DNA from 3 places in the Streptomyces sp. CLV115 genome. Region 1 is predicted to be linked to each of the others. Evidence: riboswitches for the same ligand, from Rfam matches in the RefSeq annotation. Region 1 holds a riboswitch; each other region holds the start of a gene.
What was found. Region 1 has a riboswitch for cyclic di-AMP ahead of AADR41_RS09510 (transglycosylase SLT domain-containing protein). Riboswitches for the same ligand answer to the same signal wherever they lie in the genome.
Positions count from the first base shown of each region.

Region 2: another riboswitch for cyclic di-AMP. It lies ahead of AADR41_RS03900 (C40 family peptidase); the one in region 1 lies ahead of AADR41_RS09510 (transglycosylase SLT domain-containing protein).
Region 3: another riboswitch for cyclic di-AMP. It lies ahead of AADR41_RS15240 (M23 family metallopeptidase); the one in region 1 lies ahead of AADR41_RS09510 (transglycosylase SLT domain-containing protein).

Region 1 is NZ_JBCEWQ010000017.1:55,134-66,204, reverse strand. Features, by position in the region: gene AADR41_RS09550 (LacI family DNA-binding transcriptional regulator) at 1-543, shown strand, start outside; gene AADR41_RS09545 (DMT family transporter) at 572-1,444, opposite strand; gene AADR41_RS09540 (HD domain-containing protein) at 1,695-2,348, opposite strand; gene AADR41_RS09535 (NAD(+)/NADH kinase) at 2,406-3,524, opposite strand; gene AADR41_RS09530 (APC family permease) at 3,710-5,107, opposite strand; gene AADR41_RS09525 (hypothetical protein) at 5,477-5,794, shown strand; gene AADR41_RS09520 (TetR/AcrR family transcriptional regulator) at 5,807-6,391, opposite strand; gene AADR41_RS09515 (FAD-dependent monooxygenase) at 6,478-7,635, shown strand; gene AADR41_RS09510 (transglycosylase SLT domain-containing protein) at 7,691-8,188, opposite strand; cyclic di-AMP (ydaO/yuaA leader) riboswitch at 8,191-8,378, opposite strand; gene AADR41_RS09505 (ABC-F family ATP-binding cassette domain-containing protein) at 8,920-10,584, shown strand; gene AADR41_RS09500 (DUF305 domain-containing protein) at 10,713-11,071, opposite strand, start outside.
Region 2 is NZ_JBCEWQ010000006.1:72,242-80,553, forward strand. Features, by position in the region: gene bioD (dethiobiotin synthase) at 3-692, opposite strand; gene AADR41_RS03865 (adenosylmethionine--8-amino-7-oxononanoate transaminase) at 694-1,998, opposite strand; gene bioB (biotin synthase BioB) at 1,991-3,157, opposite strand; gene AADR41_RS03875 (8-amino-7-oxononanoate synthase) at 3,300-4,442, shown strand; gene AADR41_RS03880 (DUF397 domain-containing protein) at 4,435-4,641, opposite strand; gene AADR41_RS03885 (helix-turn-helix domain-containing protein) at 4,666-5,526, opposite strand; gene AADR41_RS03890 (ATP-binding protein) at 5,731-6,162, shown strand; partial or broken gene AADR41_RS03895 (LysR family transcriptional regulator) at 6,199-6,345, opposite strand; gene AADR41_RS03900 (C40 family peptidase) at 6,476-6,949, opposite strand; cyclic di-AMP (ydaO/yuaA leader) riboswitch at 6,953-7,125, opposite strand; gene AADR41_RS03905 (hypothetical protein) at 7,527-7,835, opposite strand; gene AADR41_RS03910 (ATP-dependent Clp protease proteolytic subunit) at 7,843-8,312, opposite strand, start outside.
Region 3 is NZ_JBCEWQ010000035.1:49,550-60,620, forward strand. Features, by position in the region: gene AADR41_RS15215 (citrate synthase/methylcitrate synthase) at 1-684, shown strand, start outside; gene AADR41_RS15220 (CobW family GTP-binding protein) at 706-1,818, shown strand; gene AADR41_RS15225 (DNA gyrase/topoisomerase IV subunit A) at 1,849-4,299, opposite strand; gene AADR41_RS15230 (M16 family metallopeptidase) at 4,570-5,943, shown strand; gene AADR41_RS15235 (M16 family metallopeptidase) at 5,970-7,352, shown strand; cyclic di-AMP (ydaO/yuaA leader) riboswitch at 7,589-7,755, shown strand; gene AADR41_RS15240 (M23 family metallopeptidase) at 7,769-8,590, shown strand; gene AADR41_RS15245 (GntR family transcriptional regulator) at 8,816-9,511, shown strand; gene AADR41_RS15250 (HPr family phosphocarrier protein) at 9,755-10,036, opposite strand; partial or broken gene AADR41_RS15255 (GNAT family N-acetyltransferase) at 10,210-11,071, shown strand, end outside.

The DNA of each region.
Region 1 (11,071 bases):
TCCTGCTACGTCCCCGACAGCCGGATGGCCGGAAGGCTGGCGGGCGAGCATCTGCTGTCGCTGGGCAGGCGTCGCATCGCGCACATCACCGGCGAGGCCGCCGACACCGCCACGTCGGGGCGTGAACAGGGGCTGCTGGCCACGCTCGCCGCTGCCGGGCTGCCGCCCGCGGCCGACACGCTCCGGGGCGACTGGAGCCGGGCCTGGGGGGTCGCCGCCTGTCGCCGGCTGATCGGGTCCGGCGCCCGGTTCGACGCCGTGTTCTGCGGCAACGACCAGATAGCGCTGGGCGTGGAGTCCGTCCTGCGGCAGTCGGGAAGGCGGGTGCCGGACGATGTCGCGCTGGTCGGTGTCGACAACTGGGAGTACGTGATCAGCGGTCAGAGAACCCGCCATCTGACCACCGTGGACACCGGGTTGGCCGCGCTGGGCGCCGCCGCCGCCGCTCAGGTGGCCGACGGGCGCGAGGCTCCCGGGACGCACGCCCACCCGTGCACGCTGGTGATCGGCGCGACGACGGCCGGACCGCAGCCGGAGGGCTGAGCCGGTCCGCCCGGCGGTGCTCCCGCGCTCACTCGGCGGCGGCGAGCCGGGCGGCCGACTGGACGGTGACGAGGGCGATGCCCCCGCAGCACACGGTGAGGAGCAGCAGTTCCGCCGTGGAGGGGGCGGGTGCGGTGCCGAGCGCCCAGTCTCCCAGGCGCACGGTGAAGGGAACGGCCAGTTGCACGGCGGCCGTGAAGACCGGTCCGCGCAGCAGGATGAGCCGGTGCTGTACGAGGTAGGCGGGCGCGTACACGGCGGCACCGAGCACGACCGTTCCGCCGATCGCGGCAGGGCTCGGGGGGTGGGAGATCAGCGCGGGCAGCGCCATCGGGAGCAGCAGACAGGTGGCGGCCGCGAGCAGTACGGGCAGCACGGCGAGGGGCGGCAGCCCCGACAGCCGTTGCCGGTACAGGAAGCCGTATCCGGCGAAGGCCACGGTCGCCGCCGCCACGAGGAGCAGCCCCACCCCGTCGGCGTCGCCGGCGTCCGCGCCGAGTGCCGCGTATCCGACGGCCGCGGCGCAGGCGAGCACCGCCCCGGCCACCTTGCGCGGGCCGGACCGTTCGCCGAAGAACAACGCGCCCACGGCCACCGAGGCGCAGGGCATCAGCGCGACGACGAGATTGGTGAGCGAGGTCCCGATGCGCGGGATGGCGAGGAGGGTTCCCGCCGCGTACCCGGCGAAGCCGAGCAGCCCCAGCAGCCATACGGTGCCCGGCCGGGCCGCGGCCCGGCGCAGGTCGGCCCGGCCTTCCGCGGTGGCGGCGGCGACGGCGGTGAGGACCAGGCAGCACACCGCGGTGCGGCCCACTGCGACGATCAGCGGATCGGTCCCTGTGACCAGGGCGCCGGAGAGCAGCCAGGTTCCGGCGAGCAGCAGTACGAGGACGGCCGGCATCGCACGCCCTTTCCGTGGACGGTGGAGGAACGGGCAGCGGGCGCGGAGCCGTTCGGCCGCCGGGCCGTCCGCGTGACCGGGGTGCCTCCGGGATCGCGGGACCGGGCCGTGGCGCACCGAGCACCTCTGCACAGTCACTTTCCTGTACCTGCCAACTATAACGACGGCGGCCTGCTCCACCAGGGCTTCCGCCGGGGCACCGTGAGGGCGGGCGCGCTCCTCCTCGTTGTCGCGGGCGGGCGCCGGAATCTCACTCCGGCCAGGCGGAGTCCAGGATGGTGTCCACGAAGTCGCCCCGCTCGAACCCGGGCACGTAGCGCTCCAGGACGTCGGCCTTCACATTGCCGAAAGTGGTGGCCGGCTTGGGTTCGATGCCTTCGGTGAAGGCCCTGAGGATGCGGCGCTTGAAGTCGGGGCGGGGGTGGAGGGCGACGACCGCCGCCCGGTCGGCGTCGCTGATGTCGTCGTACCCGATGCCCAGTACGTCGTACTCCACGCCGGCCGTCACGAGTGCGACCTCGGGTTCCATGAACGACGGGATGCCCGGCGTCGTGTGGAGCGCGATCGCCGTCCAGACCCGGCGGATGCCGTCCTCGGGTACGCCGTGGCTCTGCAGGAAGCGCCGTGCCTCGTCGGCGCCGTCCACCTCGAACCGGCGGCCGCTGGTTCGGAACTCCTCGTTGAGGCCGAGATCGTGGAACATGGCCGCGACGTAGAGCAGTTCCGGGTCGAAGCCGAGGCCACTGTTGTGTCCCTGGAGCCCGCCGAAGCAGTAGACGCGGCGGGAGTGGTGGTAGATCAGGTCGTCGGTGGTGTCCCGCACCAACTGGGTCGCGGCCGAGGCCAGTTCGGTGTCGGGGACCGTCACCGTGGCGAGCGCGGAGTGATCGGGGCTGCCGGGCATGGGAGTTCCTTCGTCGTGGGGGCTGCGGCGTGGGGGCTGTGGTCCTGCGGCCCGGGTTCACGGGCGGGATCCGGGTGGCACCCGGCTCCCGCCCGGTGGGGCGCCGTCGGCCTGGTCCCGGTCCGCCGGGGTGAGGTGGAGGTGGGCCAGGTCGTGCGGGACCGGTCCGTCGGGGCGGAAGAGGGGTGCGCTCGCCCCGTCGGCCGCCGTGGCGGGGGCGTCGGTGAGGCGGAGGCGGGTGCGCAGCCGTCCGTAGAAGTCGTGCGGGCCGAGCCTGATGACCCGGAGGCGGTGCGGTGCCGCGTACACCCCGACCCAGTCTCCGGCGTCGAGCACGCCGCGCAGCTGGCCGTCGATGGTCACCGCGCCCTGCCCCGAGTGCGGCAGGACCCGTACGGCGATCGGTTCGTCGGCCGCGGCGATCACGGTGCGGTCGAAGGTCATGTGTGCCGCCACGGGGGTGAACAGGACTGCGTCCATGCGTGGTGAGACCACCGGTCCGCCCGCGGCGAAGCTGTAGGCGGTCGAGCCGGTGGGGGTGGCCATGATGACCGCGTCGGCCGAGTACGAGGCGAGGAGCCGGCCGCCGATGTACACGCCGAGGCTCACCTGCCGGTCGCGGGCGAGCTTCTCCACGACGACGTCGTTGAGCGCGGTGATGTCCAGTGCCACGCCCCAGTCCTCCGCCGCGGCCTCCGCGTCGGGGTCGACGTGCGGGGGCGGCAGCATCGGGCGTCGTCCGTAGCCCATCAGGGCGTCGATGTCCTTGGGCACTTCGAGTACCCGGGAGGCGCGCATGGTCAGGGTCATGCGTTCCTCGACCGCCGCACGGCCCCGGTGGACGGCGTCGAGCGCCCGGACCACGTCCTTCGCCGGGACCTCGGTGAGGAAGCCGACGCGGCCCAGGTCGATCCCGAGGACGGCGCCGTCGTTCTTGGCGGCGATCCGGGCGCCGCGCAGGAACGTCCCGTCGCCGCCGAGGGTCACGATGAGATCGGGGTTGCCCGCGACATCGGCCTCCTCGCGCCCGCCGCGCCTGCGTTCGTCGTCGCGCCACACGTCGATGTCGGTGCACGGGATGCCTTCGCGGGCACACCAGTCGCGTACGACGCCCGCCGCGACGACGGCCTCGGGACGGCCCTGGTGCACGACGACTCCGACCCGTTCCACACTCATCGCGCTCCGACTCCCCGTGTTCCGACGACGCACTGCCCTCACTCCACTGTGCGGGAGCCGGGGGCGGGTCCGCCCGTCGTCGGGCCGGTTCGGCGGCCGGTCGGGCGACCGGGCGCGGAACGGCATGTGCCCGGCCCGACTGCGGAGGGTCGCCGCCGACGGGCCGGGCAGGGAACACCTCCGGGTCAGGACTGCGCGTCCTCCGGGATGCTGACCAACCAGCGGGTCTCCTTGCGGGGCCGCAGGTAGAACGCCCAGTAGAGCGTGGCGACCGCGGTGATCCCGCCGGTCCACAGCAGGTACTCGGTCTCCTGCTGGGTGAGGATGTAAGCCAGCACGGCGATCAGCAGCACCGGGATCGCGGGCCACAGCGGCATGCGCCAGGCCGGCGCCTCGCGGTGGGCGCCGCGGCGGCAGAGCAGCGCGGCGACGGCGACCAGCAGGTACATCGCGGTGACGGAGACGCCGGTGACGCCGTACAGGGTGTCGAGGTTGACGAAGCAGAGCGCAGCGCCGGGGACGCCGACGACCAGGGTCGCGACCCACGGGGAGCCGAACCGGCCGAGTCGGGACAGGGCGTTGTTGACCGGTCCGGGCCAGGCCTTGTCACGGGCGGAGGCGAACAGCACCCGCGAGTTCTGGATGACCATCACGATGCCGGCGTTGATGATCGCGAGGGCGACGCAGAGGCTGACGAAGGTGCCCACCGCCGAGTTGGACCAGGCGGCGACCATGGTGTTGAGGTCGCCCGAGGTCAGGGCCGCCAGGTCGGGGGCGCCGAGCGTGATGGCGACGACCGGGACGAGGATGACCGCGGTGGAGATGGCGAGGGTGGCGAGCACGGTACGGGCCACGTTGCGCCGCGGGTTCTCCAGCTCCTCCGAGAGGTAGACGGCGGTGGAGAAGCCCTGGGTGATGAAGAGCGCGATGGCGAGCCCGGAGACCACCATCATCGCGGTGACGGTCGAGCTCCCGCCGCCCGACGAGGCGACCGTGCCGTGCACCAGGGCCGAGGCGCCGCGCTCGGAGTGGGCGAAGCCGAGAACGGCGACGACGGCTGCCGCGATCACTTCGAGGACGAGGAAGATGCCGGTGATCCACGCGTTGGCGCGCAGGTCCAGCAGACCGGCCAGGGTGGCGAGCACCATCACGCCGGCGCCCGCGACGGAGGCCGGAATGTGCACGATGGGGGCGAGGTAGTCGGCCGTGCCCATGGCGATGACCGGGGGCACGATCATCACGACCAGCAGCGAGAGCACGAAGACGAGCCACCCGGCGAGCCGCCCCGCCATCGTCGACACCATGGCGTACTCACCGCCGGCACTCGGAATGAGCGTGCCCAGCTCCGAGTAGCAGAAGGCGACCGCGATGCAGAGCAGCGAGCCGACGGCGATGGTGAGGGCGGTGTACGTGCCGAGGCTGGAGAACAGGTCCGGTACGACCACGAAGAGGGTCGAGGCGGGCGTCACGCAGGACAGCGTGAGCAGTGTTCCGCCCACGACACCGATGGAACGCTTGAGCTTCTGTGGAGTGGGGCCGGTCGCTGGTGCGAGCGCCTGGGGAGCGCTGAGCGTTTCGGTCATCGTGCGGTTCCGATCAACAGGTGCGGTGTCCGAGCACGGGAGCGGTATCGCCTCCAGACGAGGACGTGGTGAGTGGTTTCGGCGCTCCCAGCGCGACATGCAATCCCGACGTGTTCCGTAGGTCAAGAGGTGTTTACCTTCGGAATTCGTTGTCCTGGTGGGGCAATCCGACGATTTTGCGCTAACAGCGCGTCAATGTCCGGGGATCGGGGGGTGCGGGAACCGCAGCCCGGCCGGTGGGAAAGTTTCCCCCATTTCCAGCATCCGGAAGGGTGGAGCGGCATCCTGGGCGGGCGGGGCGGCCGGGATGCGGTCCGGGCACCGGTCCCGCGGGTCGCGGATCTGCGGTCTTGGTGCCAGCCTGGAGTCATGGCTTGGGCGTCGTGGACGACTTGCGGGGTGTTCTCGGGGCGCGGTGGCGTGCTCACGGACGAGGTCGGTGTGCTTTCCGGGGACCTGACCGTTCACACGACCTGGGCGGACGACACGGCCCAGGTTACTGTGCAGTACACGGGTGCGATCGACTGGTTCACCATGTCGGGCAGCCCGGTGACGTGCTGTTCGGAGGAGGACAGCCGCCGACTGCACGACGCGGTGGTGCGGTCGGTCCGGGACGGGGCTGCGGCGACCGTGCCCGTACTGCCCCGCTCCCGGCCGGGCCAGGCGGCGGAACCCGCCCCGGAGTGACGCCGGCCCGGGTCACCGGGCGGTTTCCCCGCCGGGGTCGCGGAGCGCCGCGGCGACCAGCCCGTCGATCTCCTCCCTGAGTACGGCTCCCCCGCCGCCCACCAGCCGGTCGAAGACGAGTCCGTCCACGCAGGCCAGCAGTGTGAGCGTGCGGCCCTCGGCGTCGGCGACGCCCTGTGCGCGCAGGAACGCCCGCACCGCCGCACGGGCCGCGTTCTGCCGCGGTACGAGAATCTCGCGCAGTTCCGGGTGGCGCACGCTCTCGACCGCGCAGGCGTAGCGGGCCAGCGACCGCTGCCGCCCCTCGCCGGTCAGCCGCCGTTCGACGAACCCGGCCAGCCCGTCCGTCAGTTCGGCGGCGGCGCGCGGCACCCGCGCCTGCTCGCCGGCCGCCTGCAATTCCGCCTGGTCCTGTGCCACGAGCCGTCGGACGAGCGCGGTGAGCAGCGCCTGACGGGTGCGGAAGTACGCCGAGGTGGTGCCCGGCGGCAGGGCCGCCGCCCGGTCCACGGCCCGGTGGGTCAGGCCCCGCATCCCCTCCTCGGCCAGCACGTGGACGGCGGCATCGGCGAGGACGGTGCGTCGGTCTGTGGTCACCATCCCTTTCTACACCTGTAGAAGACGGGTAGTACGCTCCTTCTACAGCTGTAGAAGGTCGTGACAGGCACGGGAGGGGACCGGGCATGGGCAACAACGCGGTGGTTGTCGGCGGTGGCATCGGCGGGCTGGCCGCCGCGATCGGGCTGCGGCTCGTCGGCTGGGAGGTGACGGTCGTCGAACGCGCCCGCACTCCCGACGACGCGGGCGCGGGCATCTCCCTGCACGCGAACGGCTTGCGCGCGCTGGACGTCCTCGGTGTCGGCGCGGCGGTTCGCGCGGCCGCCCGGCCCCAGTACACCGGCGGCACCCGCACCCCGGACGGCCGTCTGCTGGCCCGCATGGACGGAGCCGCGCTGGAACGCGAGCTGGGGACGCCGATCGTGGGCATCCCCCGGTCCGAGCTGCACCGGCTGCTGCGCGCGGCCCTGCCTCCCGAATCCCTGATCGTCGGGGCCGAGGTGACGTCCGTCGACCGGTCCGACCCCTCGCGGGTGCGCCTGGCCGCGGGCGACACCGGGCTGGAGGCGGATCTGGTGGTGGCCGCCGACGGAGTCGGCAGCCGGCTGCGCACCCAGCTCTTCCCGGGGCACCCCGGTCCTGCCTACAGCGGCTCGACGGTGCTGCGCGCCATCACCGGGACGCCCGTCGATCTGCGTACCGACTTCGAGCTGACCTGGGGACGGGGGGCCGAGTTCGGCCACATCGCTTTCGCCGACGGCCGGGCCGAGTGGCACGCGGTACTCAACGCGCCCGCGGGGGTCCGGCACCCCGATCCGCTGGGCGAGGTGCGCCGCCGGTTCGACGGCTGGCACGACCCCATTCCCGCCCTGCTGGCAGCGACCCGGCCCGATGCCGTGCTGCATCACGACGTCAACGAGCTGGTGGCGCCGCTCCCTTCGTACGCGGTCGGCCGGATCGCGCTGCTCGGCGACGCCGCGCACGCCATGACCCCGAATCTCGGCCAGGGGGCCTGTCAGGCACTGGAGGACGCGGCGACACTGGCCGCCACGCTCCTTGGCGGGGCCGGCGTCGAGTCGGCGCTCGTCCGCTACGACGCCGAGCGCCGGCCCCGCAGCCAGTCGGTCGCGCGGGCCGCCCGGCAGGCCGGCCGGATGGGGCAGCAGCTGTCCCGCCCGGTGGCCGTCGCCCTGCGCAATACGGCGCTGCGGCTCGCGCCGTCCCGGGTCACCGTCCGCGCGGTCCTGCGCCATGCCGACTGGACACCGCCGCGGCTGGGCTGACCTCGAGACGGACCCGGCCGGGCGGTGGTGCGCTCACGTCAGCGGTCCGGTGACCTCAGTAGGCCCCGAAGACGTTGTCGATGGAGCCGTACTTGGCAGCGGCGTAGTTGCACGCGGCCGTGATGTTGGCGACCGGGTCGTAGCTGTCCATCGCGGTCCCGGGCACGTGGTAGGCCCGGAACGTCGGCTCGATGACCTGGAGGAGGCCCTTGGACGGCGTCCCGGCGGCGGCGTTCGAGTCCCAGTTGTTGATCGCCCGGGGGTTTCCGGAGGACTCGCGCATGACGTTGCGGTGGATGCCCTCGTAGCTGCCGGGGATGCCGTGCTCGGCCATCACGGCCAGCGACTCCTTTATCCAGCCGTCCAGATCGTTCGTGTACGTCGCGGACGGCGCAGCGGGAGCGGTGACGGCGGCGGACCGCGCCGGAGCCGCCGAGGCGGTGTGGGCACCGAGCAGGGGGAGCAGCAGGGCGGCCGCGCCCGTGCCCACGGCGATGAAACCGCGGGTCAGCGTGGCGGACCTGCGACGACGGTACGTACCCGTTGCGGGCATGATGGATTCCTCTCCGTCGCCTGCGAGGTGAGCTGTCGGGTTCAGGCTGGAGATGCCTGGCCGCGCATCTGCGTGGCTTCACCCCGAGCCGTTCCGGATTCCGGACCGGCGGCCTACCTGGGTTCCCCGCTCCTGCCGTACACGAGTGGTCGGATTGCCGGACAGCGGCAGGATTCGGCGTTCCGTCCGGATTGACGGTGACCGTAAGCGAGAAGAACCGAAGCGGACAAGACCCCAATTTTCGAATGCAATTCACTCACAAGATCGAGTAACGGGAATTTCGGTAATCCACCTCACATCGCGCGAACCACTCCCCTTGCGCGGAAAGGGAACCGAACCGCGCGGGGCGGCATCCGGCGGGCCGGACGTGACTCGCGCCACGAATTCACAAATGCGGGCATTTCGCCCGCACCTTCCGGCATTCGCACCGGGACGAATGACATTGCCCTTCCGTCACCCCGTCGTTTACAGTTCTGAGGTCCTGTTGTCTCCGATTGAGGTGGACGTTGCGCATCTGAGGTTCGCGAACATCGCGCCGTACGGCTCTGCCCGTACGCCCGTCACGCCGTAGCAGTGCTTCGCGCTGCCCGTGACCCCGCGTGGATGCGACCTCGGTGCATGAGCCGTCCCCCGATCCTCAGGACCGCCGCACCTCTTCCCATGGCCCGGTCGCTGCGTGGTGCTCGCATACGAAGCCCCCCTTCACTGCGCTTGCGAATGCGAGGAACACCATGGCGACTCCCACCACCCCCCACGCCTCTCTCACCTGCTCCGCCCTGACCTTCCGGTGGCCGGACGGCACCACCGTCCTCGACGGGCTCTCGCTCAGCATCGGCCGGGGACGCGTCGGCCTCGTCGGCAACAACGGCGCGGGCAAGTCCACACTCCTGCGACTGCTCGCCGGCCAACTGCGCCCGTCCCAGGGGTCGGTGACGGTAGGCGGCAGCCTCGCCCACCTTCCGCAGAACATCACCCTCGACACGACACTGCGGGTGGACCGGGCCCTGGGCATCGCCGAGCGGCGCGAGGCGCTGCGCGCGGTCGAGGCCGGGGACGTGGACGAGAAGCACTTCGAGACGATCGGCGACGACTGGGACGTCGAGGAACGGGCCCTGGCGACACTGGGCTCGCTCGGCCTCGGCGGCATTGAACTCGACCGCGCCGTGGGCCAGTTGTCCGGCGGGGAGACCGTCCTGCTGCGACTGGCCGCGCTGCTGCTGGAGCGCCCCGACGTCCTGCTCCTGGACGAGCCCACCAACAACCTCGATGTGCTCGCCCGCCGCAGGCTCTACGAGGCCGTCGACTCCTGGCGCTCGGGGGTACTGGTCGTGGTCAGCCATGACCGCGAACTGCTGGAGCGTGTGGACCGCATCGCCGAACTGCGCACCGGCTCGGTGAACTGGTACGGCGGTGGCTGGTCGGCGTACGAGGAGGCCGTGGCCGCCGGGCAGGAGGCCGCCGGGCGGATGTTGCGGGCCGCCGAGGCCGATGTGCGCCGCCAGAAGCGCGAACTGGAGGAGACCCACCTGAAACTGGCCCGGCGTCAGAAGAACGGCCGCAAGGCGGAGACCGAGGGCGGCCTGCCCAAGATCCTGGCCGGCCGCCGGAAGCGGTCGGCGCAGGAGTCGGCGGGCAGGCTTCGCGGCGTCCACGAGGAACGGCTCGGTGAGGCACGCGAACGCCGGGAGGAGGCCGCCGCCGCGGTCCGCGACGACGCCGAGATCCGGGTGAGCCTCCCGCACACGGCGGTGCCCACCGGACGCACCGTGCTGAGCCTGCACGGCTTGCGTCCCCGCTTCGGCAGGCTGCGCGAGGGCAGCCTCCAGGTGAACGGGCCCGAGCGGATCGCGCTCGTCGGTCGAAACGGCGCCGGGAAGACGACGCTGCTGCGCACCCTCACCGGTGAGCTGGCCCCGCTGTCCGGCGAGGCCAGGACCTTCGTACCGGTGCGGTTCCTTCCGCAGCGGCTCGATGTGCTGGACGAGGAACTGAGCGTCGCGGCGAACGTGGCCCGGACGGCGCCCGGGGTCACCGACAACCACATCCGCGCCCAGCTCGCCCGCTTCCTGTTCCAGGGCAAACGCGCGGAGCAGCCTGCGGGGACCCTGTCGGGCGGGGAGCGCTTCCGGGCCGCCCTCGCGGCGACGATGCTCGCCGCACCGGCCCCGCAGCTGCTGATGATGGACGAGCCGACCAACAACCTGGACATCGCCAGTGTGCGTCAGCTGACCGGTGCGCTCGACTCCTACGAGGGCGCGCTGCTGATCGCCAGTCACGATCTGGCCTTCCTCGGATCGGTCGGCATCACCAGGTGGCTGCTGGTCGACGAGGAGCTGCGGGAGACGAGCGCGGAGGAGGTGGCCGAGCTGCTCACGGCGCCGGAGGCCGCCGGCTGAGCGGTCGGCGGCGAGGTGCTTCCCGTAGCGGCCGGGCCGCGAGGAGGTGGGCGGAGCGGGAGAAGGGTGCGAAGCGGAAGAAGGGAGTGCGGGCCGCCGGGCGGCCGGGGCCCGCACCCCTGCCGGGATCAGAGCCTGTCGATGATCTTGTTCATCTGCTCGATCTCGGCGGTCTGGGCCGTGACGACGGCAGCGGCGAGCTTCTTCGCCTCGGCGTTGCCGCCGTTCTTCTGCTCCTCCTCGGCCATGGTGACGGCGCCCTGGTGGTGCCCGATCATGAGCTGGGCGAACTTCTTGTCGAAGTCCTTGCCCCGGGCGGCGGCCAGATCGTCCATGTCCTTGCCGGACATCATTCCGGGCATCCCCGAACCGTCCGAGCCGTGGTCCATCCCGGGCATGTCACCCATCGAGGACGAGGGCAGCGGCTTGCCCCACGACGTCAGCCAGCCCTTCATCGTGTTGATCTCGGGGTCCTGGGCCTTCTCGA
Region 2 (8,312 bases), on a different contig from region 1:
GCTCAGCCGGCCGGCCGATTCCCGCCCAGCTCCGCCGCGAGCCAACTCCGGGCCCGCACACGGAAGTCGGCGGGATCCATGGCCCCCGCACCGGCCGGCACCGCACCCAGCAGCGGGGCGCCCGCCACCACGGGAAGGTCCGCCAGATTGCAGCGCGCGGCGAGATCCGGCTCGGCGGGCATGCTGCCCACCACCACACCGAGACACCCCAGGGCCCGGGCGCGCAGTGCCTCCGAGGTCAGCGCCGTGGTGTTGAGCGTGCCCAGACCCGCGGGCGTCACCACCAGTACCGGCGCGTCCAGCAGCCGGGCGGCGTCGGCGAGGGTCGCGCCCTCGTCGTCGAACCGTACGAGCAGACCGCCCGCGCCTTCGATCAGTACCAGGTCGTGCTCGGTCGCCAGCTTCTGTGCCGCATCGGCGATCTCGTGCGGCCGCACCGGTGGGAGGCCCGCCCGGCGGGCGGCCGTGGCGGGCGCCAACGGCTCGGGGAACCGGGCCAGTTCGACCGCGGTGACATGACCGCCCGCCAGCCGCACCACCTCCGCCGCATCACCGGGCTCGCCCGGTGCCAGTCCCGTCTGCGCCGGCTTGAGCACCGCGACGCGGAGGTCCGGACGCGCCGCCGCCACGGCCGCGGTCACCACCGTCTTGCCGATCTCCGTGCCCGTCCCCGTCACTACCAGAATGGTCATCTCAGCCCTCCCGCGCGGCCGCGCACACGGCGCGGCAGATCCGTGCCACATCCTCGTCATCGGTCACATACGGCGGCATCGTGTAGACGAGGTCGCGGAATGGCCGCAGCCACACGCCCTCCCGTACCGCCGCCCGGGTCGCGGCCGCCATGTCCACCTCATGGTCGAGCTGTACGACACCGATCGCGCCCAGCACCCGCACATCCCGCACCCCGGGCAGTCCGGACGCCGGGGCGAGGCCCTCCCCGAGCCCGGTGCCGATCCGCTTCACCTCCCGCTGCCAGTCCTGGCCGAGCAGCAGATCGACGGAGGCGCACGCCACCGCGGCGGCGAGCGGATTGCCCATGAACGTCGGCCCGTGCGCGAGCACCGGAACCTCGCCGCTGGAGATGCCCTCCGCCACCCGGGAGGTGCACAGCGTCGCCGCCATCGTCAGATAGCCGCCGGTCAGCGCCTTGCCCACGCACATGACATCGGGGGAGACGCCCGCGTGCCCGGCGGCGAACAGCTCGCCGGTACGGCCGAAGCCCGTGGCGATCTCGTCGAACACCAGCAGTACCTCGTGCTCGTCGCACGCCTCGCGCAGCACCCGCAGATAAGCGGGGGAGTGGAACCGCATCCCGCCCGCGCCCTGTACCACCGGTTCCACGATCACCGCGGCCAGCCGGTCGGCGTGCTCGGCGATCAGCTCCCGCAGATGCCGTACGTACGCGGCGTCCGGCTCCGTGTCGAAACCGGCCGGCGGCTCGTCGGCGAAGACCTGGCGGGGCAGCACCCCCGACCACAGCTCGTGCATGCCGCCCTCGGGGTCGCACACCGACATCGGCTGCCAGGTGTCCCCGTGATAGCCGCCGCGCCAGGTCAGCAGCCGCTGCTTGGCGGGCCGCCCGGCCGAGCGCCAGTACTGCAGGCACATCTTGACCGCGACCTCCACGGCGACCGAACCCGAGTCGGAGAGGAAGACATGCCGCAGCGGCTCCGGGGTGATCTCGACCAGCCGGGTGGCCAGCCGCACGGCGGGCTCATGGGTGAGCCCGCCGAACATCACATGGCTCATCCGGCCCAGCTGATCACGGGCCGCCTCGTTGAGCACCGGATGGTTGTAGCCGTGCACCGCCGACCACCAGGACGACATGCCGTCGATCAACTCGCCCTGTCCGTGGGACGGTTCGGCCAGTTTCAGTCGTACCCCGGACGCGGACTCCACGACCAGCGGCTCCTGACGGCCCGGCATCGGGCCGTACGGATGCCAGACGTGCGCCCGGTCCAGGGACCGCAGCTCGGCCGGGGAGAGCGCCTCAGGCATTGGGGGCGAGGTCCGTTCCCGCGCCGCGACGGCGGACCGCCACCAGGTCCGTGCGGGCGGCCGGAACGTCCGGCGACCCGGCCGCGGCCTCCCCGGGCGACTCTCCGCACGGGGCGCAGCCGCCGTCGTGCGAACCGCAGCCGCCGCCGGACTCCGCACGGTGCGCGGGCAGCGTGGTCGTGCCCGCTCCCTCCACCTCGAAACCGGCGTCCGCGATCATGTCCAGATCCGCCTGACCCGCCTGGCCCTCGCTGGTCAGGTAGTCGCCCAGGAAGATCGAGTTGACCAGGTTCAGGGCCAGCGGCTGCATCGAGCGCAGATGCACCTCGCGCCCGCCCGCGAGCCGTACCTCCACATCTGGGCAGACGAACCGGACCATCGCCAGAATCCGCAGGCAGCGCTGCGGAGTGAGGTTCCACTCCTTGGCCAGCGGTGTTCCCTCGAACGGGATCAGGAAGTTCACCGGCACCGAGTCCGGGTCCAGTTCACGCAGCGAGAAGACGACATCGACCAGGTCGGCGTCGCTCTCGCCCATGCCGGCGATCAGCCCCGAGCACGCCGAGAGCCCGGCGGCCTGCGCCTGGTGCACCGTCTCCACCCGGTCCGCATAGGTGTGCGTGGTGGTGATGTCCCCGTACGTGGCCTCGGACGTGTTCAGGTTGTGGTTGTACGCGTCGGCGCCCGCCGAGCGCAGCCGGTCGGCCTGCCCGTCGGAGAGCAGACCGAGGCAGGCGCACACCTCGACGCCCTCGTTCTGTTCCTTGATCGCCTCGATGGTCTCCGACACCCGGTCGACATCGCGGTCCGTCGGACCGCGGCCGCTCGCCACCAGGCACACCCGCTTCGCCCCGCCCGCCACCCCGGCGGCGGCGGCCTTCGACGCCTCATCCGGTTTCAGCCAGGTGTACTTCAGGATCCCGGCCTTGGAGCCCAGCCGCTGCGAGCAGTACGAGCAGTCCTCGGGACAGAGACCGGACTTGAGGTTGACCAGATAGTTCAGCTTCACGCGCCGCCCGAACCACTGACGGCGTACCTTTCCGGCCGCGGCCACCACTTCGAGCAGATCGTCGTCGGAGGTCGCCAGTACGGCGAGCGCTTCTTCGCGGGTCGGCAGCTCGCGCCGCAGGCCCTTGTCCACCAGCGTGTTCAGGAGGTCCATGGCCAAGATCCTGGCCTACCGCACGGCTTCCAGCCAAGGAGGAACCGGACAACAGAGCCTGCCGAGGGTGTGTGTATTGCCACACCATGACCTGTTGCAGGCACGGTTAGGGTCTGTGAGCTGCCTACAAAAGGGACCGCTCATGCCCTTCGACCCGTTCGACTGGATCGACGCCGAGGCGTGCCGCCGCGCGGACGCCGGACTCGTCCGTACCCTGCGCCCCCGGCCCGCCGAGTCCGCACTTCTGGACCTCGCGAGCAACGACTACCTGGGCCTGACGCGGCACCCCGACGTCACCGCAGCCGCGGCCGGGGCCGCGCGCGAGTGGGGTGCGGGCGCGACCGGATCCCGGCTGGTCACCGGCTCCACCGCACTGCACGCCGAGCTGGAGGGCGAGCTGGCCGAATTCTGCGGTTTCGAGGCGGCCCTGGTGCTGTCGTCCGGCTACGCGGCCAACCTGGCGGCCGTCACGGCGCTCACCGGCCATGACTCGCTGATCGTCTCCGACGCGGGCAACCACGCCTCGATCGTGGACGGCTGCCGGCTCTCCCGCGCCGGAACCGCCATCGTTCCGCACGCCGATCCCGGGGCGGTGCGCAAGGCCCTGCAGGCGCACCGGGGCCGGGCGCTGGCCGTCACCGACTCGGTCTTCTCGGTCGACGGCGACGCGGCACCGCTGCCCGAACTGGCCGACGTCTGCCGGTCCGGGGGCGCCGCACTGCTCGTCGACGACGCACACGGCCTGGGCGTGCTGGGGGACGGCGGCCGAGGGGCGCTCGCCGCCGCCGGTCTCGCGGGCGACGAGGGCATCGTCACCACGCTCACCCTCTCCAAGTCCCTGGGCAGTCAGGGCGGAGCGGTCCTGGGACCGGCCCGGGTCGTCGAACACCTCGTCAACACGGCCCGTACGTTCATCTTCGACACCGGCCTCGCGCCGGCCGCGGCGGGCGCCGCGCTGGAAAGCCTGCGGCTGCTGCGCCGCGAGCCGGAGCGGGCAGGCCGGGCCCGCGCGGTCGCCGCGGCACTGTACGAGCAGCTCACCGGCGCCGGCCTGGCCGCCGTACGGCCGGACGCCGCCGTGGTCTCGGTGCGCGCCCCCTCGGCGGACGCGGCGGTGCGCTGGGCGGCCGACTGCCGCACCGCCGGAATCCTGGTGGGCTGCTTCCGGCCCCCGTCGGTGCCGGACGGGGTGTCCCGGCTGCGGCTCACCGCGCGGGCCGATCTGACCGAGGAGCAGATCGCCACCGCGGTGTCCGTGGTGCGTCGGACCGCCCCCGTCAGCTGACCGAATCCAGGCGCAGACCGGCGACGAACGAGGTCCAGGCCGCCGCGGTGAACCGCAGCGGCGGCCTGGACACATCCTTGGAGTCCCGCACGGCCAGCCGCTCGTCACCGAACGGCGCCGCCTCCACACAGTTGTTCATACCCGTGCTGCGGCTGCTGCGCCGCCAACGTAAGCCGTGCTGTGCGAGGCAATCCGACATGAGGCCCCCTCGGGCGGTCCGAAGTCACCGACCGTCGCGGTCGATCGCGGCGATCAGGTCCAACGAGTGCTCCGGCGACAGCGCGTGAGCCTGCATCGTGCGGAAGGCCGAGCTGTACGCCGCAAGGTCTTCTTTCCGCTCCAGGTAGAGGCTACTCGTCAAATGGTCGAGAACGACCACATCCAGATCAGAAGTGCTCGGAAATGAGAAGATAACGAAAGGCCCGGTGAGGCCGGCATAGCCGCCCATCGAGAACGGCAGCAACTGGAGTTGCACATGGGGCAGTTGAGCCACCCGGGCCAGATGGCGCAGCTGTTCCCGCATCACCCGGCACCCGCCGACCTGGCGCCGCAGCACGGCCTCGTCGAGCACCGCGCTCAGCCGCAGCGGTGGATCGGTCCGCAGCACCCCCTGCCTGGCCAGCCGCACCTCCACCAGCGAGTCCAGCTGGCCGGACGGCAGCCCGTCCAGTGACGCCCGGGTCACCGCACGCGCGTAGTCGGCCGTCTGCAACAGCCCCGGCACCACCGAGGTCTCCAGCGTGCGCGCGGTCCGGGCCTGGGACTCCAGACTGATGAAGTCGCGGTACTGGGGCGGGATCAGACCGCGATAGGCGTGCCACCAGCCGGTGCCGCCACCGCCCGCCGTACCCGCGAGCGTCGCCAGGAGATCCCGCAGCCGGGTGTCGTCCACGCCGTACGTGTCCAGCAGCCGGGTCACATCGGCCGGCCGCACCCCGCTCACCCCGGTCTCGATCCGGCTCACCTTCGACTGGTGCCAGCCGAGCATCCGCGCCGCGTCCCGACTGGTCAGTCCCGACGCGTGGCGCAGACTCCGGAGCTCCTCCCCGAGCTTGCGGCGTCGAACCGCTGGGCCGTGCTGCATCCGCGGCCTCCCTCCCTCTGATGCCGAGCGGACAGTGTGCCGTCCACATCCGGTCTTGCGTGGCAGGGTTCACCGCTTCGAGCGACAGATATATGCATATCTTGGTGGAACGCCGTCACAGCGGGCAGCATCAGTGGCAATCTGGCGCGAAGCGCAATCCGTACCGATCGCGGGTCGGCACGGGTGGGAAAGGGACGGCTCGCCATGGCAGACCATCAGGAAGCAAACGTCACTCTGCCGAGCGAGCCGGTCTCGGTCTCGGCAGCCCGCAGGTACGTGGCCCGGGTGCTCACCGAATGGGGCCTGGCGACCGACACCGATTTCGCCGACAGCATCCAGCTCATCGTCTCGGAGCTCGCGACCAACGCGGTCCAGCACACCTTCGGGCAGTCGCCCACGTTCACCGTGGACCTCCGGCTGGAGCGGGAGGAGCAACTGCACCTCGGAGTGACGGACAGTCACCCCCGCTGGCCCCGGCGACTTCCCGCCGCCGTCCAGCAGGACAACGGACGCGGCATGGTGATCATCCGGAGTCTGGCCAAGGAGTGCGGGGGCCGGCTCACCGTCACCCCCACCGCCGACGGCGGCAAGACGGTGTGGATCGCGCTGCCGTGGAGCATCCCCGTGCAGCGCTGACCGACGCGCTCGCCCGGCCTCGCCGCCCGGCCGCCGCGCCGACGCCGCCCGCCCGAACCCGCTGCGCAACAGTGCCTGGAGCGTCGCCGCGGCGGCGCTCGCCCGGTCACCGCGGTGCACCACCGAGATCGTCCGCCGGAAGGAGGCGGGAACCAGCCGCCGGACCGACAGCGGCGTGGCGCTCACCGCGCCGGGCCTGGTGCTGGTGACCGGTCCGCTGCCGCACTGAGCGGGGGAGGGCCGGCCACCGGGCCGGGCCACCGGCCGCGGGCGGGCCCGGCCGGCGGCCCCGGATCGCCGGCCGGGCCGTGCCTCAGCGGACCCGGCCGTAGTAGACCCTCTTGGTCCAGATCTTCTCCAGCCGCACCACGGCGCCGGTCCTCGGCGAGTGCCAGATCTTTCCCTTGCCGGCGTAGATCCCCACGTGGTAGACGCTGCGGCCGTAGTGGAAGAACACCAGATCGCCGCGCTTGCGGTGCGAGGCCGAGATGTGGCGGGTCCGGTTGTACTGCTGCTGGGCCGTGCGGGGGAGCTTCTTGCCGGCCTTCTTGAACGAATAGAGCGTCAGCCCCGAGCAGTCGAAGCGGCTGGGGCCGGTGCCCCCCCAGCTGTACGGCGAGCCCTTTTTCGACGCCGCGACGTTGAGCGCCTTCATCGACAGCGTCGCGGCCTGGGCGTCCGTCGCGGCGCCCGGAGCGAACATGGTGCCACCGACGGCGGCGAGCGTGAGAACCGAGGCCGTACCGGCCCGGACGAGCAGAGACGGGACATGAACCTGCGCAGTCATGCGCAACCCTTCGTCAGCCGCCTGTGAAGGATGACCTGTCGGGTTCGGGCTGGCGAAGTTGCCCGGCCGCGTTCGGCGGCTTCACCCCGAGGGTCGACCGGTGTTCAGGTCGACCCGTTGTGCTCGGGTCCTCCACTCCTGCCGATCCACTTTCGTCGACCAGGCATCCGGACGGCGGCAGGACTCGGCGTCCGCCCGGACCGCCCCGCCGCGGTGGCGGGGGCTTGTCGTCCCAGGGATCTTGACTCACCGACTGCCGGATTTCCGAGCTGAAACCGGGATATGTGAGGCTCCTCACGACTGATCCGTTCGGGTGGACATGGTGATTCCCGCGGCTTTCACCGGTGGCCCCGACCAGGTGCGTACCTGGGGCGGAAGGGTTGATTCCGTTCACTGTCCACGCGGAAAACGCAAGTTGAGCGGTCCCTCCTGAGGGGGACTTCCTACGCCGAACGAGCGAGGAATTCCGGTGGGGTGGTCGGGCGTGTCGGGTACGGGAGCCGGGTGACGGCCGCCGGGCGCCGGGCCAGGGGGAGTTGGCCGGATCCGCGCCGTGCGCGCGGACCGCGCGGGCCGGTCAACTCGACGGTGCCGGGGGCACGCTGACGCGCCCGGCCCGCCGCTCCCCGTCCAGTACCCGCAGCGCACGGGCGAGCGTGGCCGCGTGGACCTGCGCCTCGCCGCGCTCGTGCATCAACGCGAGGGCGTCCCGCAGTGTGCGTGAGTGTGCGACGAGTGCCTGAGCGGCGCGGAGCGCGCCGTAGGTGTCCCCGCCGCGGGCCGGGTTGATCCGGCCGACCTGGTCGAGGACTTCGAGATAGCGGTCGATGAACTCCCCCTCGGCGCGCGTCAGCGCGGGCAGCGGCGGGAACTCCGGTGGTCGCATCGGGCGTTCACCTCGCGCCGTGCGGCGGCAGTGCGGAGTTCCGGCTCTCCAGGACGTGGTCCACCAGCCCGTACGCCTTGGCGCCCGCCGCGTCGAGGATGAGGTCGCGTTCGGTGTCCGCGGTGATCTGCCCCTCGGTGTGGCCCGTGTGACGGGCCAGCAGGGCGGTGAGCATCGCGCGGACCCGTTCCAGTTCCCGTGCCTCGATCTCCAGATCGGAGGGCTGCCCCTGCACCGGCTCGGTGAGTCCGGGCTGCTGTACGACGATCCTCGCGCCGGGCAGGGCGTGCCGCCGGCCGGGAGCACCCGCGGCGAGCAGTGCGGAGGCGCAGGAGCCGGCCTGGCCGAGGCAGTAGGTCTCCACCTCGCAGTCGAGGTACTGCATCGTGTCGTAGATCGCGGACATGGCCCCGAACGAGCCGCCGGGCGAGTTGATGTAGAGCGACACCGGCCGGTCCGGTGCGTCGTGCTCCAGGT
Region 3 (11,071 bases), on a different contig from region 1:
GAACCGCGCGACGACCTGCCCCACGCCGCCAACTACCTCTACATGCTCACCGGCTCCGTACCGGACCCCGCCCGCGCCAGGGCCGTGGAGCAGTACCTGATCTCCACCGTCGACCACGGTTTCAACGCCTCGACGTTCACCGCCCGCGTCGTCGCCTCCACCGGCGCCGACGTGGCGGCCTGCCTGGTGGCGGCCGTGGGCGCGCTCTCCGGGCCGCTGCACGGCGGGGCCCCCAGCCGGGCGCTCGACACCCTGGACGCCATCGGCACCCCCGACCGCATCGACGGCTGGATCCGTGAGCGGGTGCTGGCGGGCGAGCGGATCATGGGCTTCGGACACCCCGTCTACCGCACCGAGGACCCCCGCTCACGGATGCTGCGGGGGATCGCCCAGGGCTTCGGCGGCCCGCTCGTCGACTTCGCCGTCGAGGTCGAGCGCCGGGTCGAGGCGATACTCGCCGAGCTCAAGCCGGGCCGGGAGCTGCACACCAACGTGGAGTTCTACGCCGGAGTCGTCATGGAGCTGTGCGGGCTGCCGCGCGAGATGTTCACGCCGACGTTCTGCGCGGCGCGGACGGTCGGCTGGAGCGCCAATATCCTGGAGCAGGCGGAGGACTCGAAGATCATCCGCCCGGCGGCCCGCTACGTCGGTACGCCCCCGCCCCAGCCGGTCCCCATGCCCTGAGGTCCCCGAGAGAGGTCTCCGTTGAACGCGTCGTCCCCGCCCCGCAAGCAGCAGATCCCGGTCATCGTCCTCGCGGGCTTCCTGGGGTCGGGCAAGACGACGCTGCTCAACCACCTCCTGCGCAACCGCGCGGGAAACCGGATCGGCGTGATCGTCAACGACTTCGGCGCCATCGAGATCGACGCCATGACGGTCTCCGGACAGGTCGGCTCCACGGTCTCGCTGGGCAACGGCTGCCTGTGCTGCGCGGTCGACGCGAGCGAACTCGACACCTTCCTGGAGACGCTGACCGGGCCCGCCGCCCGTCTCGACGTGATCGTGATCGAGGCCAGCGGACTGGCCGAGCCGCAGGAACTCGTACGCATGATCCTCGCCAGCGAGAATCCGCACATCGTGTACGGGGGACTGGTCGAGGTCGTCGACGCCGCCGAGTTCGACGCCACCCGGGACCGCCACCCCGAGATCGACCGCCACCTCGCCTTCGCCGACCTGGTCGTCCTGAACAAGACAGACCGGGCCGGGGGCGAGGAACAGGCCCGCATCCAGGACGTCATCGCCGCGGCGGGCGCCCCCGGCCGCCCCGGGGCGGCCGTCATCCGCGCCACGTACGGACGCATCGACCCGGAGCTGCTCTTCGACCCGGCACTTCGGCCGGACGGCGAGGAGAAGGTCCGGCAGCTCACCTTCGAGGATCTGCTCCGGGACCGGAGCGAGGAGGAGGCGGGCGACGGGCACGCGCACCACCTGCACGCCGCGTACGACAGCGTCTCCTTCACCGCGGACGTGCCCATGAACCCCCGCCGGCTGATGGCGTTCCTCGACTCCCGGCCGCAGGGCCTCTACCGGATCAAGGGATTCGTCGACTTCGGCGTGGGCGACCGGGCCAACAAGTACGCCCTGCACGCGGTCGGCAGGTTCCTGCGGTTCGACCCGCAGCCCTGGAGGCGCGACGAGCCACGCCGGACCCAGTTGGTGCTGATCGGCTCGGGCATCGCCCCCGACGCCCTGCACAAGGAGCTGGCCGACTGCCGCGAGAACGCCGCGCCGGCCCCGGACGCGACGCAGGACGCCGCACACGAGCGAAGCATGTGGGGCGTCCTGCGGTACGTACAACGGCCCGACGACGACGCGTAGCATCCCGCCACGCGTCGCCCGGCCGACCGGCTACACCGGTCCCGCGACCACCGCGACCGGCTTGATCAGCGGCGTTCCCGAACCGTCGCGCCGGGGGTCCGGCGCCGGCAGCTCGCTCGGCGTGCCGTTCTCCTGAGTGGCGCGGGCGGGCGTCTCACCCGCCCAGCCGAACACCAGCAGGTCCTCGCCCTTGAGGAACCGCTGGCAGCGCACCCCACCGGTGGCCCGGCCCTTGCGCGGGTACTGGTCGAACGGGGTGAGCTTGCACGTCAGCACCGAGTCGTCCAGCGTGCCGTGCGAGCCCGCGACGGTGAACACCACCGCGTCCGCGGCCGGATCCACCGCTGTGAACGAGATCACCTCGGCGCCCGCCGTGAGCTTGACCCCGGCCATGCCGCCGGCGGGACGGCCCTGCGGCCGCACCTGCGCCGCCGGGTAGCGCAGCAGCTGCGCGTCGGACGTGATGAAGACCAGATCCTCCTCGCCGGTCCGCAGCTCGGCGGCGCCGACGATCCGGTCACCGTCCTTGAGAGCGATGACCTCCAACTCGTCCTTGTTGGCCGGGTAGTCCGGCACCACTCGCTTCACGACACCCTGGAGGGTGCCGATCGCCAGGCCGGGGGAGGCCTCGTCGAGCGTGGTGAGACAGACGACGGACTCGTCGCTCTCCAGCGTGAGGAACTCCGCGATCATCGCCCCGCCCGACAGGTTGGGCGCCGCGTGGGTGTCCGGCAGCTGGGGCAGATCGATCACCGCGAGCCGCAGCAGCCGGCCCGTCGACGTCACCACGCCGACATCGCCGCGGGCCGTCGCCGGCACCGCCGAAACGATCACGTCGTGCTTGGCCCGCTTGGCGTCCTCGGCGAGCACGATCGGCTCGTCATTGGCGGTACGGGCCAGCAGACCGGTCGACGACAGCAGCACCCGGCACGGGTCGTCGGCGACCTCCAGCGGCACCGAGGCGACCTGCGAACCGGCCGACTCCAGCAGCACCGTGCGCCGGTCGGTGCCGAACTTCTTGGCGACCGCGGCCAGTTCCGAAGAGACCAGCTTGCGCAGCTCGGCGTCCGATTCGAGGATGGCGGTCAGCTCGTCGATCTCGCTGTTGAGCCGGTCCCGCTCGCTCTCCAGCTCGATCCGGTCGAACCGGGTCAGCCGGCGCAGCGGGGTGTCCAGGATGTACTGCGTCTGGATCTCGCTCAGCGAGAAGCGCTCGATGAGCCGCTCCTTCGCCTGCGCCGAATTGTCACTGGACCGGATGATCCGGATGACCTCGTCGATGTCGATCAGCGCGACGAGCAGGCCCTCGACCAGATGCAGCCGGTCGCGGCGCTTGCCCCGGCGGAACTCGCTGCGCCGGCGCACCACGTCGAAGCGGTGGTCGAGATAGACCTCCAGGAGCTCCTTGAGCCCCAGCGTGAGCGGCTGACCGTCGACCAGCGCCACGTTGTTGATGCCGAAGGACTCCTCCATCGGCGTCAGCTTGTAGAGCTGCTCCAGCACCGCCTCCGGCACGAAGCCGTTCTTCACCTCGATGACCAGGCGCAGGCCGTGCTCGCGGTCGGTCAGGTCCTTCACGTCCGCGATGCCCTGGAGCTTCTTGGCCGAGACCAGGTCCTTGATCTTGGAGATCACCTTCTCCGGGCCGACGGTGAAGGGCAGTTCGGTGACGACCAGACCCTTGCGGCGGGCCGTCACGTTCTCCACCGAGACGGTCGCGCGGATCTTGAACGTGCCGCGGCCGCGGGCGTACGCGTCCTTGATGCCGCCCAGGCCCACGATCCGGCCGCCGGTGGGCAGGTCGGGACCGGGCACGAACCGCATCAGGGTCTCCAGGTCCGCGCCCGGATGCTTGATCAGGTGCCGGGCGGCGGCGATGACCTCGCCCAGATTGTGCGGCGGCATGTTGGTCGCCATGCCGACCGCGATCCCGGACGACCCGTTGACCAGGAGGTTCGGGTACGCGGCGGGGAGAACGGTCGGTTCCGTCTCCTGGCCGTCGTAATTCGACTGGAAAGCGACGGTGTCCTCGTCGATCGACTCCGTCATCAGTGACGTCGCGTCGGCCATCCGGCACTCGGTGTACCGCATGGCGGCCGGCGGGTCGTCGTTTCCGAGCGAGCCGAAGTTGCCGTGGCCGTCGACCAGGGGGAGCCGCATGGAGAACGGCTGCGCCAGACGGACCAGCGCGTCGTAGATCGACGCGTCGCCGTGCGGGTGCAACTTACCCATGACCTCGCCGACGACGCGGGCGCACTTCACGAAGCCGCGATCGGGGCGCAGGCCCATCTCGTTCATCTGGTACACGATGCGGCGGTGCACCGGCTTCATGCCGTCGCGGGCGTCGGGCAGGGCCCGTGAGTAGATCACCGAGTACGCGTACTCAAGGAAGGAGCCCTGCATTTCGTCGACGACGTCGATGTCGAGGATCTTCTCCTCGAAGTCGTCCGGCGGCGGGGTCTTCGTGCTGCGGCGGGCCATCGCTGCTGCGACTCCTTCACGGATTCTGTTCGGGCAACCTCAGGTTCTGACGCGGACCATTGTGGACCGCCGCACTGACATCGCCGACCTCGACCCGTCCCAAGAGGCGTTCCGGGCCCCGGTCGAGGTGCTTTCGCGCCCCGCCGCGCGGGGGATGCGTCCCCCTTTCACGCGAACTTCCGGGTTACGGGAACTTCGCCACGCGCCCGTGCGCTTGCCTAAAGTGGCAGGTCTCGCAGGAAATCCAGTATCGCGATCGAAGGGACGTACATGCCCATGGGTCACACGGCCACCGCTCAGGCCGGCTCCGGCGGCTTGACAGCGACCGAGCACCGCCTGGCCAACGGCCTGCGCGTGGTGCTCTCCGAGGACCATCTGACCCCGGTCGCCGCGGTCTGCCTCTGGTACGACGTCGGCTCGCGCCACGAGGTCAAGGGACGCACCGGGCTGGCTCACCTCTTCGAGCACCTGATGTTCCAGGGCTCCGGCCAGGTCAAGGGGAACGGCCACTTCGAGCTGGTGCAGGGGGCCGGCGGCTCGCTCAACGGGACCACCAGCTTCGAGCGCACCAACTATTTCGAGACCATGCCCACGCACCAGCTGGAGCTGGCCCTGTGGCTGGAGGCCGACCGCATGGGCTCGCTGCTCGCCGCGCTCGACGAGGAGTCCATGGAGAACCAGCGCGACGTCGTCAAGAACGAGCGCCGCCAGCGCTACGACAACGTCCCGTACGGCACGGCGTTCGAGAAGCTGACGGCGCTGGCCTACCCCGAGGGCCACCCGTACCACCACACCCCGATCGGCTCGATGGCCGACCTGGACGCCGCGACCCTGGAGGACGCGCGCACCTTCTTCCGTACGTACTACGCGCCCAACAACGCGGTGCTCTCGGTGGTCGGCGACATCGACCCCGAGCAGACCCTCGCCTGGATCGAGAAGTACTTCGGCTCCATCCCGTCCCACGACGGCAAGCAGCCGCCGCGCGACGGCACGCTCCCGGAGGTCATCGGCGAGCAGCTGCGCGAGGAGGTGCGCGAGGAGGTCCCGGCGCGGGCGCTGATGGCCGCCTACCGGCTGCCGCACGACGGCACCCGCGAGTGCGACGCGGCGGACCTGGCGCTGACCGTGCTCGGCGGCGGCGAGTCGTCGCGGCTGCACAACCGCCTGGTCCGCCGGGACCGCACGGCCGTGGCGGCCGGGTTCGGGCTGCTGCGGCTGGCCGGCGCGCCCTCGCTGGGCTGGCTGGACGTCAAGATGTCCGGCGGTGTCGAGGTGCCGCAGGTCGAGGCCGCGGTCGACGAGGAGCTCGCCCGGTTCGCCGCCGAGGGCCCCACGCCCGAGGAAATGGAGCGCGCGCAGGCCCAGTTGGAGCGCGAGTGGCTGGACCGCCTCGGTACGGTCGCCGGCCGCGCCGACGAACTGTGCCGGTTCGCCGTGCTGTTCGGTGACCCGCAGCTCGCCCTGACCGCCGTTCAGCGGGTGCTCGACGTCACGGCGCAGGAGGTGCAGGCGGCCGCCAAGGCCCAGCTGCGCCCCGACAACCGCGCGGTGCTGGTCTACGAGCCGGTCGAACCGGCCGAGCCCGCGGACGCGGCGGACACCGACGAGACCGACACCGACGCGCACGAAGGGGCGGACCAGTGACCGACGCTGCCGCGACTGGAGTTTCGATGCAGTACCACCCGCAGCCGGCCCCCGGCACCGCCCGCCCCTGGGCCTTTCCCGCGCCCGAGCGCGGCGCCCTGCCCAACGGCCTCACGGTGCTGCGCTGCCACCGCCCCGGCCAGCAGGTCGTGGCGGTCGAGATCTTCCTCGACGCCCCGCTGGACGCCGAGCCCGAGGGCCTCGACGGCGTGGCCACGATCATGTCGCGGGCGCTGAACGAGGGAACCGACAAGCACACCGCCGAGGAGTTCGCCGCCGAGCTGGAGCGCTGCGGCGCCACGCTCGACGCGCACGCCGACCACCCCGGCGTCCGGGTCTCCCTGGAGGTCCCCGCCTCCCGGCTGGCCAAGGCCCTCGCGCTGGTCGCCGAGGCGCTGCGGGCGCCGGCCTTCGCCGAGAGCGAGATCGAGCGGCTGGTACGCAACCGGCTCGACGAGATCCCGCACGAGCAGGCCAACCCGGCCCGGCGTGCCGCCAAGCAGCTCTCCAAGGAGCTGTTCCCGGCCACGGCGCGGATGTCGCGCCCGCGCCAGGGCACCGAGGAGACGGTGGAGCGGATCGACGCGGCGGCCGTGCGCGCCTTCTTCGACGCCCACATCAGGCCGTCCACGGCGACCGCCGTGGTGGTCGGGGACCTCACCGGCATCGACCTGGACGTCCTGCTCGCCGACACCCTCGGCGACTGGTCCGGAGACACCGCCGCCCCGCGCCCCGCCCCGCCGATCACCGCCGACGACACCGGCCGGGTGGTCATCGTCGACCGTCCGGGCGCGGTGCAGACCCAGCTGCTCATCGGCCGGATCGGCGCCGACCGGCACGACAGCGTGTGGCCGGCCCAGGTGCTCGGCACGTACTGCCTGGGCGGCACGCTCACCTCGCGGCTCGACCGGGTGCTGCGCGAGGAGAAGGGCTACACGTACGGCGTGCGGGCCTTCGCCCAGGTGCTTCGCTCCTCGGCCCCGGGCTCCGCCTCGGGGGCGACCGGTGCCGCGATGCTCGCCATCAGCGGCTCGGTGGACACCGAATCCACCGAGCCGGCGCTCAAGGACCTGTGGACGGTCCTGCGGACCCTGGCGGCCGAGGGCCTGACCGACGAGGAGCGCGAGACGGCCGTGCAGAACCTCGTGGGTGTGGCGCCCCTGAAGTTCGAGACGGCGGCCTCCGTCGCGGGCACCCTGGCCGACCAGGTCGAGCAGCACCTGCCGGACGACTACCAGGCCCAGCTGTACGCCCGGCTCGCGGAGACCGGCACGGTCGAGGCGACCGCGGCGGTCGTCAACGCCTTCCCGGGTGACCGGCTGGTCACGATCCTCGTCGGCGACGCGGCCCGGATCGAGGAGCCCGTCCGTGCCCTGGGCATCGGAGAAGTGTCGGTGGTCACCGGCTGACAATCAGCCCGCCACGGCATGTGCCGCCCGGCATTTCATTGCATATCGGTACATGGGGAAGGCCCTCGCGAGCGCGATCTCGCCGGGGTCTTCCTTTTTGTCCGTTCTGGGGGGAGGTTGCCTGTCTGCCCTGTGGGATGCGCTACAAAACGGCCTGTCCGTTTGGTGAATGAAAGCGGCCCCGCTTAGCGTCGGCTCGACTGCCCGTCACTCGTATGCCGCATCCGCGACGTACCGGACAGTCATCGCCGAGTCCCCGTCAGGCGCGAGCCCGGGGAGCCGGGGACCCACGCAGTCCCTGGGGTGAATCGGACGTCTGAGCCCGGATGGGGCCGGGGCGTCCGTAGGAGACCTTCCTGCTCCGAACCCGTCAGCTAACCCGGTAGGCGAGAAGGAAGGAAAGGACCAGCCACTTCATGGCGTTCACCCGTGCCACCGGGAAGCACCGTGCCCCGAGCCGACTGACGCGCGGCAGCGCGAAGGCCGTCGGCGTCGCGGCTCTGGCCACCACCGGCGTCATCGGCGGCCTGGCCGCTCCCGCCTTCGCGGCGGACTCCGGCGCCCCCTCCGTGAGCGATGCCGGCCTCAACCAGGTCATCGCCATCGACAAGACCCTTGCCGAGCGGATCGACGCCCAGGCCGACGTCCAGCAGCACCAGGCCGATGTCGCCGCGAAGGCCAAGGCCGAGGCCCACCGGAAGGCCGAGGCCAAGAAGAAGGCCGAGGCGAAGGCCAGGGCAGTGGCCGAGGCCGAGGCCGAGGCCAGGCGCGCTGCCGAGGCCCGCGCCGAGAAGGCCCGCGCCGCCCGGTCCGCCGAGCGCGCCCGCCTGGGCTTCTTCCAGCTCCCGGTCGCCGGTTCGTACGTGAGCACCGGCTACAAGTCCAGCGGCTCGCTCTGGTCCTCCGGCAGCCACTCCGGCATCGACTTCCACGCCGCCTCCGGCAGCTCCGTCGTCGCCGTCGGCGCCGGCACGGTCGTCGAGGCCGGCTGGGGCGGCGCGTACGGCAACAACATCGTGCTCCGGATGACGGACGGCACGTACACCCAGTACGGCCACCTCTCCTCGATCGGCGTCTCCGTCGGCCAGAGTGTCGGCGCGGGTCAGCAGATCGGCCTCTCGGGCTCGACCGGCAACTCCACCGGACCGCACCTCCACTTCGAGGCCCGGACGACCCCGTCGTACGGCTCCGACGTGGACCCGGTCGCGTACCTGCGCGCCCATGGCGTCCGCGTCTGACCGACGCCCACCGCACCACCTCGTCGAAGGCCCCGGCAGCGCGCCGGGGCCTTCGGTGTGCCCGCCGCCCCCGACCGCCCGGGACGACCGGCACCGAACAGTCCCGCGACCAAAAGATATTCATGAATTTCCGCCCGGCATCGGAAATGCGGCCGCATTGCAATAGAGTCGCGGAACAGGCTTCGGCCGGCCGCGATTCGCGGGGATCGAGACGGAGGTTCGGACATGCGCATTCCGGCGCATTCGGTATGCACGGCAATCCGTGACGACATCGTCTCCGGTGTCTTCGAACGCGGCAGCCGGCTCACGGAGGAACTGCTGGCCCGCCGATACGGGGTCTCCCGCGTCCCGGTACGGGAGGCGCTGCGCACCCTGGAGTCCGAGGGCTTCGTGGTCACCCGGCGGCACGCGGGCGCCTGCGTCGCCGAGCCCACCGAGCGCGAGGCGGCCGACCTCCTGGAGGTCCGCACGCTGCTGGAGCCGCTGGGCGCCGCCCGCGCCGCGCAACGCCGCACCGAGGCGCACCTCAAGGTGCTCCGCGGTCTCGTGCGGCTCGGCCAGGACCGGGCCCGGCGGGGCGAGGGCGACGATCTGCGCGCGCTGGGCGGCTGGTTCCACGAGACGCTGGCACAGGCCTCCGGCAGTCCGGGCCTGATCGCGCTGCTCGCCCAGCTGCGGCACAAGATCGACTGGATGTACGTGGTCGAGCAGTCGGCCCGGCCGGTGGATTCCTGGGCCGAGCACGGGGCGATCGTGGACGCGGTGGCACGCGGCGACGCGGAACGGGCCAGGGCGCTGGCCGCCCATCACGCGGAACGGGCCGCGGCCGCGCACCGACCGCGCCGGTGGCCCGGCGGGCCCGGGGCCGGCCGGGTGAGGACCTCGCAACATTCCGTGAACGCCACAGGTGTCCGGAATTAACAATCGCGCCGTATACAAAGAGAAGTCGCCGCGCGGGGCGCGTCCCGGGCGGTCAAAATTCTGCCCGCCAGAATTCCGCCCGCGTGAATTCTGTCCCGTCTGGATTCTGCCCTGCTCGAATTCTGCTTCGCCCGGATTTCGCGTGTCTGAATCCTGGGGGCCGGAACTCGTTCGGCAGGCGCCGGGAAACAAAAGAGCCGCGGCCCCGGTTCAGGGTGCCACGGCTCTCTCGCGGAGGGTGTTTCAGACGGTCTCCGGGAGCTCCTCAAGTCCCTCGGCGACCAGCTTCGCCAGGCGGTCCAGGGCGGCTTCGGAGTCGTCGGCCTCGGACGCGAGCACGATCTCCTCGCCACCCTGCGCGCCGAGACCGAGAACCGCGAGCATGGAAGCGGCGTTCACCGGGTTGCCGTCGGCCTTGGCGATCGTCACCGGGACGCCGGAAGCCGTGGCGGCACGGACGAAGATGGAAGCGGGGCGGGCGTGCAGGCCCTCGGCCCAACCGACGTTGACGCGGCGCTCAGCCATGGTTCTGCCCTTCACGAATCAAAAGTTGTCTAGACCAGTCTCTCACGCGGTGCGCAGTGCTCCGGCCGGCCCCGGGAACAGCCCACAACGCCCGCGTACCCGCCGATCGGCCCTCTCAGACTGCCCCGGCCCCGAGACCTACGCGACCGCTGACGGAGCCGTACTCTTTGCCCATGCAGCCCGCGCCGGAGCAGAGTCCGCATCACGCCTATCCCGACCACTGGGAAGCGGACGTGGTGCTCCGCGACGGAGGCACCGCGCGCATCAGGCCCATCACCACGGACGATGCCGAACGGCTGGTCAGCTTCTACGAGCAGGTCTCCGACGAGTCGAAGTACTACCGGTTCTTCGCCCCGTACCCACGGCTGTCCGACCGGGACGTGCACCGCTTCACCCACCACGACTACGTCGACCGGGTGGGGCTCGCCGTCACGGTCGGCGGCGAGTTCATCGCCACCGTCCGCTACGACCGGATCGACGAGCGGGGCAGGCCCGCCTCCGCCCCCGCCGACCAGGCCGAGGTCGCCTTCCTCGTCCAGGACGCGCACCAGGGCCGGGGCGTGGCCTCGGCGCTCCTCGAACACATCGCGGCCGTCGCCCGCGAGCGCGGCATCCGCCGCTTCGCCGCCGAGGTGCTGCCCGCCAACAACAAGATGATCAAGGTGTTCCGGGACGCCGGGTACACCCAGCAGCGCAGTTTCGAGGACGGTTCCGTCCACCTCACCCTGGACCTCGAACCGACCGCCGAGTCCCTCGCCGTCCAGCGCGGCCGTGAACAGCGGGCGGAGGCACGGTCCGTGCAGCGCCTGCTGGCCCCCGGCTCCGTCGCCGTCATCGGCGTCGGCCGGTCTCCCGGCGGAGTCGGCCGCACGGTCCTGCGCAATCTCCTCGGAGCCGGTTTCACCGGCCGCACGTACGCGGTGAACCGCGCCTTCGCCGACGACCGGGACACCGTCGACGGCGTCCCCGCCCACCGCTCGATCGGCGAGATCGAGGAGCCGGTCGACCTCGCGGTCGTCGCCGTCCCCGCCGACC